DNA from 2 places in the Delftia sp. WSY_22 genome. Region 1 is predicted to be linked to the other one. Evidence: predicted binding sites of a transcription regulator. Region 1 holds the regulator's gene; the other holds the start of a gene.
What was found. The regulator FNR, encoded in region 1, switches genes on or off when oxygen is low (the NO sensors DNR and NnrR bind a similar motif). The targets are predictions, from matches to a motif close to TTGATNNNNATCAA.
Positions count from the first base shown of each region.

Region 2: ACF8NF_RS20290 (3-hydroxybenzoate 6-monooxygenase) is a predicted target of FNR. The motif match lies at 1,610-1,623, and genes of this name have one in related genera.

Region 1 covers NZ_JBICKN010000059.1:489,305-492,709, forward strand. Annotated here, with positions in the region: gene ACF8NF_RS27975 (sulfite exporter TauE/SafE family protein) at 1-231, opposite strand, end outside; gene hemN (oxygen-independent coproporphyrinogen III oxidase) at 237-1,619, opposite strand; gene fnr (fumarate/nitrate reduction transcriptional regulator Fnr) at 1,781-2,500, shown strand; gene ACF8NF_RS27990 (hypothetical protein) at 2,582-2,869, opposite strand; gene ACF8NF_RS27995 (FixH family protein) at 3,052-3,366, opposite strand.
Region 2 covers NZ_JBICKN010000040.1:93,699-97,103, forward strand. Annotated here, with positions in the region: gene ACF8NF_RS20280 (LysR family transcriptional regulator) at 56-958, opposite strand; gene ACF8NF_RS20285 (MarR family winged helix-turn-helix transcriptional regulator) at 973-1,509, opposite strand; gene ACF8NF_RS20290 (3-hydroxybenzoate 6-monooxygenase) at 1,714-2,922, shown strand; gene ACF8NF_RS20295 (cupin domain-containing protein) at 2,939-3,405, shown strand, end outside.

The sequences.
Region 1 (3,405 bases):
GGCGGCGCCCAGGCTGGCATAGCCGGCCAGCCGCCCGCCATGGAACAGCGCCGTGCGCAGCCACAGCCGGCTTTGCAGTCCATGGACGGCGACCACCTGCTCCCCACCCTGTACCGTGCCCTGCCCCGCCCCGCCCGTGACCACGCCGCAGGGCGCGGCGCACATGGCAAGGCAATGGGGCCCGCCGACGAGCCCCATGATCAAAGCGGTCCAGAGCAGCGACAACAGCATGGGGCCTAGATGATCCTCGAAAACCGCGCCCGGTTCTTGTCGGCCTGCAGATATCGGTCAAACAGCATGGCCACGCCACGCACGAAGTACCAGCCCATGGGCGTGACCTGGAATCCCTCGTCGCTGATCTGCACCAGCCCCTTGGCCTGCAGGTCCTGAAGCGCCGCCAGCTCGGGGGCGAAGTACTCGCGAAAGCCCAGCAGCCAGGCCTGCTCCATGGGCTCGAACAGCACGGCGCCCTGGCACATGATGGCCATGATGACGGCGCGCCGCACCAGATCATCGCGCGACAGTGCCAGGCCGCGCACCACGGGCAGGTGGCCGGCGTCGATGGCGTCGTAGTACTCCTCCAGCGTCTTGGCGTTCTGGCTGTAGCTGGCCCCCACCTTGCCGATGGCCGACACGCCCAGCGCAATCAGGTCGCAGTCGGGCTGGGTGCTGTAGCCCTGGAAGTTGCGATGCAGCCGGCCCTGGCGCTTGGCCACGGCCAGCGCGTCCTCGGGCAAGGCGAAGTGGTCCATGCCCACGTAGACATAGCCGCCCTCCATGAAGGCCGCGATGGAGCGCGAGAGCATGGCCAGCTTGTCGGCGCCCTGGGGCAGGTCCTCGGCCGCGATGCGCCGCTGCGGCTTGAAGCGCTCGGGCAGGTGGGCATAGGCATAGAGCGCGATGCGGTCGGGCCGCAGCGCATTGACCTGGGCCAGCGTGCGCTCGAAGGACTCGGGCGTCTGCTTGGGCAGGCCGTAGATCAGGTCCACGTTGATGGAGGCAAAGCCCAGCTGCCGTGCGGCCGCTACCAGCGCGAACACCTGCTCGGCCGGCTGCACGCGGTGCACGGCGATCTGCACCTGTTCGTCGAAGTCCTGCACGCCGAAGCTCAGGCGGTTGAAGCCCAGCTCCTTGAGCACGGCCAGGCGTTCGACGCTGACGGTGCGCGGATCGACCTCGATGGAGTATTCGCCGCCCGGCTCCAGCTTGAAATGCTCGCGCAGCAGGGCCATCAGCGTGCGCAGCTCATCGTCCGAGAAGAAGGTGGGCGTGCCGCCGCCCAGGTGCAACTGGCTGACGGCCTGGCCCTTGCCGCAATGGGCCGTGTGCAAGGCCATCTCGCGCGCCAGGTAGTCCAGGTAGACGGCAGCGCGATCGTGGTGGCGCGTCACGATCTTGTTGCAGGCGCAGTAGTAGCACAGCGACTCGCAGAACGGCACATGCACATACAGCGACAAAGGCATGGCCCGCGCTGCGGTACTCGATTTGCGGTGCTCAAGTGCCAGGATATAGTCTTCAGCACCGAAAGCCTCCACGAAACGATCGGCCGTGGGGAACGAGGTGTATCGGGGCCCCGGTACGTCGAAGCGACGCAGCAGCTCTGGGGTGACAGCGGTCATGGGTTTTTTCCTCTAATGTCGTCCACTGTGCCGCAGCCCATTGGCCGCGTCCTTGACTCATATCAAGAGTTGTTCGCGGCAGTGCTGCGACAATTTGATCCAACTCATCGCCATCCACGAGGTCACCGCCGGCGCACTGCTGCGCCGCTGATGTTTACTCCATGAACCTTCAGACCATCAAAGCATCCTGTTCCAATTGCAACCTGCGCGAGCTGTGCATGCCCATGGGCCTGGATGCCGAGCAGATGCAGCGCATCGACGACATCGTGGCCACGCGCCGCAAGGTCAAGCGCGGCGGCCTGCTGTTTCGCAACGGTGAGTCCTTCACCTCGCTGTACGCCATCCGCACGGGCTTCTTCAAGACCTGCGTGGCCACCGAGGACGGGCGCGACCAGGTCACGGGCTTTCAGATGGCCGGCGAGATCATCGGCCTGGATGGCATCGTCAACGACCACCACACCTGCGATGCGGTCGCGCTGGAAGACGCCGAGGTCTGCGTCATGCCCTTCGACAAGCTGGAGGACCTGTCGCGCGAGGTCACGGCCCTGCAAAACCATGTGCACAAGGTCATGAGCCGCGAGATCGTGCGCGAGCATGGCGTGATGCTGCTGCTGGGCAGCATGCGTGCCGAGGAGCGCCTGGCCGCCTTCGTGCTCAACCTGGTGCAGCGCCTGCACGCCCGGGGCTTTTCCAAGTCGGAACTGGTGCTGCGCATGACGCGCGAGGAAATCGGCAGCTACCTGGGCCTGAAGCTGGAGACGGTGAGCCGCACCTTCTCGAAGTTTGCCGAGGAAAACATCATCGAGGTGCGCCAGCGCCATCTGCGCATCCTGGACACGGACGCGCTCAAGCGCATCGTCAACAGCCAGCAGTGCCAGTGAGGCCGCAAGGCCCCGCCCCCCGGCAATGAACAAGGCCCGCGATCGCGGGCCTTGTTCATTGCCATTGCAGTGCACGCAGGTTCAATCGCGCCCCAGGCCCTGCATGGCCAGATTTGGGTCCGGCTCGGAGACCACGCCGTCGTTGAGATCGTGCGTGGAGCGTCCCAGCATGGTGGTCATGAGGCTGGACAGCATGGTCACGCCCCAGAAGGCGAAGAAGGCCAGGGTGTAGATTCCCTGCCGCGACCAGCCCAGGTCGCCGAGCCAGTGCAGCTCCAGCGGGTCCACGAAGGCGAATACCAGCATCTCCATCACGGCGGCGGCCAGAAAGGCCGGCCAGGCAATCCACATCCAGCGTTGGGCCAACATCAGCGATCTCCTTGAGCTGTCGAGGGGTGGCTTTCATTGTGCGCGCCGCCCGCGCACCGTGCCAAGCCCTGCGCACCCTGCACTGCCTGTAGGAAACCCTTGGCCCTCGCGCATGCTGGAGATGCCATCCACCATGCAAAAAAGGCCGCGACTGCGGCCTTGTGCACGGCATTTTCCTGCGTTCAGCGGTCCGTGGGATGGTCCTGCGCGGGCGTGGCCGCGTGGTTGCGGCCGGTGACCGCGGGCGCCAGGCTCTTGGGCACTTCGCGCACGCCATCGGCACGCTCGTTGATGGTGATGCCATTTCGGTAATAGTCAGGATCGATCACGGGATCGGCGCCATTGATCGCAATGACGGCCGTGACCACGCCGGCCACCACGACGGCGGCCGGGCCGGCCACCACGAGCCAGACATGGGCGAACTTCCACCAGGGCTTGCCGGCGTCCGGATGCGAAGGGGCCGTGGCGGGCGCGGAGACTGCGGGACTGGAAGACATGGATAACCTCTTTCTTTCAAACAGCCGGCGCAGCCTGGG
Region 2 (3,405 bases), on a different contig from region 1:
AACGACTCCCGTTATTAGCTGATGCTTACCCCGCCTGCAGTTAGGCCCTCTTGCATCAACTCCGGGGACTGAGCAGTTCCCGCATCCCCTGCACAGCCTCCCTCAGAAACCCCCAGACCGCCTCGATGCGCTGAACCTGCCGGGCATCCGAGGGCATGCTCATCCAGAAGGTGCGGGTGAAGCAGGCCTCGGCGGGCAGCACGCGGCTGAGCACGGGGTCGCGGTCGGCGATGAAGGCGGGCAGCACGGCCAGGCCGGCGCCGGCGCGCACGGCCTCGTACTGGGCGGTGATGCTGGTGCTGCGAAAGGCAAATCGCTCGGGCTGGAACAGGGTGGACAGCAGCTGCAGCTCGCGCGTGAACAGCAGGTCGTCCACGTAGTGGATGAAGCTGTGGTGGCGCAGGTCCTCGGTGCGCGCCACCAGCGGACGGCGCGCAAGGTATTCGCGCTGGCCGTAGAGGAACAGCCGGTAGTCCGTGAGCTTGGTGACCACGGCCGAGCCGCGCGTGGGGCGCTCCAGAGAGATGACGATGTCGGCCTCGCGCCGCGACAGGTGCAGCAGGCGCGGCAGGGCCAGCAGGTCGATGCTCAGCAGCGGATGGCGCTGCGTCAGCGCGGCCAGCTGCGGGGCCAGCAGCTGGGTGCCGAAGCCCTCCGTGGCGCCCACGCGCACCAGGCCGGACGGGCCCTGGCTGGCGGATTCGGCCGCCAGCGGCATGCGCTCCAGCCCGGCTGCGGCGCGCTGCATGGCGTCTGCCACGCCCAGCAACTGTCGGCCGGCCTCCGTGGGCCGCCATTGGCCCGCTTCGCGTTCGAAGAGCACGGCCCCCAGCTGCTTTTCCAGGGCCTGGATGCGGCGCGACACCGTGGTGTGCTCCACGCCCAGTTGCCGCGCGGCGGCGGCCATGCTGCCGCTGCGCGCCAGCTCGCCAAAGAATCTCAGATGGTCCCAGTCCATGGGTCGAGGCCGCCTCAGTCGGCAGCGGCGCGGCGCGCGGCCAGCGTGCTGGGCGCACGCGCCAGCTCGTCGTTTTGCCGCACCAGGACGGCCATCATGTCCATGAACAGGCCCCGCTGCTCCTGCGGCAGCGGCTCCAGCATGCGCTGCTGGGCCCGCAGCACCGAGGGCTCGGCAGCGGCCAGCAGCGCGGCGCCTTCTGCGGTGACCGACAGCAGGCGCACGCGCCGGTCGGCCGGGCTGGTGTTGCGCACCATGAGGCCGCGCGCCTCCAGACGGTCGATGACGCTGCCAATGGTCGAGGTATCGAAGCCGATCATCCGCGCCAGCGTGCGCTGGTCCACGCCGGGCTGGCGCAGCACGGCAGACAGCGCCGCGTACTGCACGGGGGTCACGCCGAATTCCTGGGTCTCTTCCATGAAGACGGCTACCGCGATCTGCTGCAGGCGGCGGATGTGGTAGCCGGGGTAGTTTTCTAGTTCTGCGGGTTGGTAGTCCATGGCCATTGCGCTCTTTTCCGGGTCCCTGCGGGCAAGCGCAGATGTTCGCATGAACCGCGCCCTCCGTTGGCGTTGGCTCGCGGACAGGTGATTCACCCGGACACGCTGTCCACCACCGTTTGGCCTGCATCCAGGGAAACCCCAGGCTGGCCTGATGCAAATCAACACTACACTCATAATCAGCATACTGTTTAATTAGTCGCGACGCAGCTGACCCGCAGGCTGGCGACACGCACCACGAAACACAGGACATCTATGAACACCAGCATTTCTTCCCGGGCGCTGCCCGTTCTTGTGGCAGGCGGCGGCATTGGCGGCGTGGCGGCCGCGCTGGCCCTGGCGCGCCAGGGATTCGCCGTCAAGGTGCTGGAGCAGGCGCCGCAGCTGGGCGAGATCGGCGCCGGCATACAACTGGGGCCCAACGCATTCGCGGCCTTCGACGCGCTGGGCATTGGCGAGCTGGCCCGTGGCCGCGCGGTCTATACCGACGAGATGGTGATGCACGACGCGCTCGATGAGCGGCTGGTCGGCCGCATTCCCACGGGCGAGGCGTTTCGCGCCCGCTTCGGCAACCCGTATGCGGTGATCCACCGCGCCGACATCCACACCTCGCTGCTCGAAGGCGCGCGCACCCACGGCCAAATCGAGACGCTAACGGGCACCCGCATCGAAGCCGTGCAGCAGGAGGGCGACACCGTCACCGTGCGCGACCAGCACGGCCAGGTCCATGTGGGCCAGGCCCTGATCGGCGCCGATGGCGTGAAGTCCGTGGTGCGCCAGCAGTACGTGGGCGATGCGGCGCGTGTCTCCGGCCACGTGGTGTACCGCGCCGTGGTGGAGAAGAACGACTTCCCCGAAGACCTGCGCTGGAACGCGGCCAGCATCTGGGTCGGCCCCAACTACCACCTGGTGCACTACCCGCTGCGCGGCGGCGAGCAGTACAACGTGGTCGTCACCTTCCACAGCCGCGAGCAGGAGGAATGGGGCGTGCGCGAAGGCAGCCGCCAAGAGGTGCAAAGCTACTACAGCGACTGCTGCCCGCGCGCCCGCCAGCTCATAGACCTGCCCAAAAGCTGGAAGCGCTGGGCCACGGCCGACCGCGAGCCCATTGGCCAGTGGAGCTTCGGCCGCGCCACGCTGCTGGGCGATGCCGCACACCCCACCCTGCAGTACATCGCCCAGGGCGCCTGCATGGCGCTGGAAGACGCGGTGACGCTGGGCCAGGCGCTCAAGCACTGCGGCAACGACTGGCCGCAGGCGCTGCGGCTGTACGAGCGCTCGCGCATTGCCCGCACGGCGCGCGTGGTGCTGTCCGCGCGCGAGATGGGCCGCATCTTCCACGCCAGCGGCGTGGAGCGCCTGGTGCGCAACGACCTCTGGAAGGGCCGCACGCCCCAGCGTTTCTACGACGCCATGGAATGGCTCTACGGCTGGAAGGCCGAAACCTGCCTCGCCGAAGACTGAACACAAGGAGACCGCCATGCAAGAACTTGGCCGCCTGGAAGACCTGCCCCAGGACTACCGCGACGAACTCGCGCGCAACAACCTGGTGCCGCTGTGGCCCAGCCTGCGCAACGTGATGCCGCCGCACACGCCGCGCCCGCGCACCCAGCCGATTGCCTGGCCGTACCAGTCCATCCGCCCGCTGCTCATGCAGGCGGGCGAGCTGACGCCCATCGAAAAGGCCGAGCGCCGCGTGCTGGTGCTGGCCAACCCCGGCCATGGGCTGGAGAAGATGCAGGCCAGCTCCTCCATCTACCTGGGCATGCAGCTGCTGCTGCCCGGCGAGTGGGCGCCCTCGCACCGCCACACGCCCAATGCCGTGCGCATGGTGGTGGAAGGCCAGGGCGCCTGGAGCCTGGTCGACGGCGAGAAATGCCCCATGGAGCGCGGCGACCTGATCCTCACGCCCACGGGCCTGTGGCACGAGCATGGCCATGACGGCGA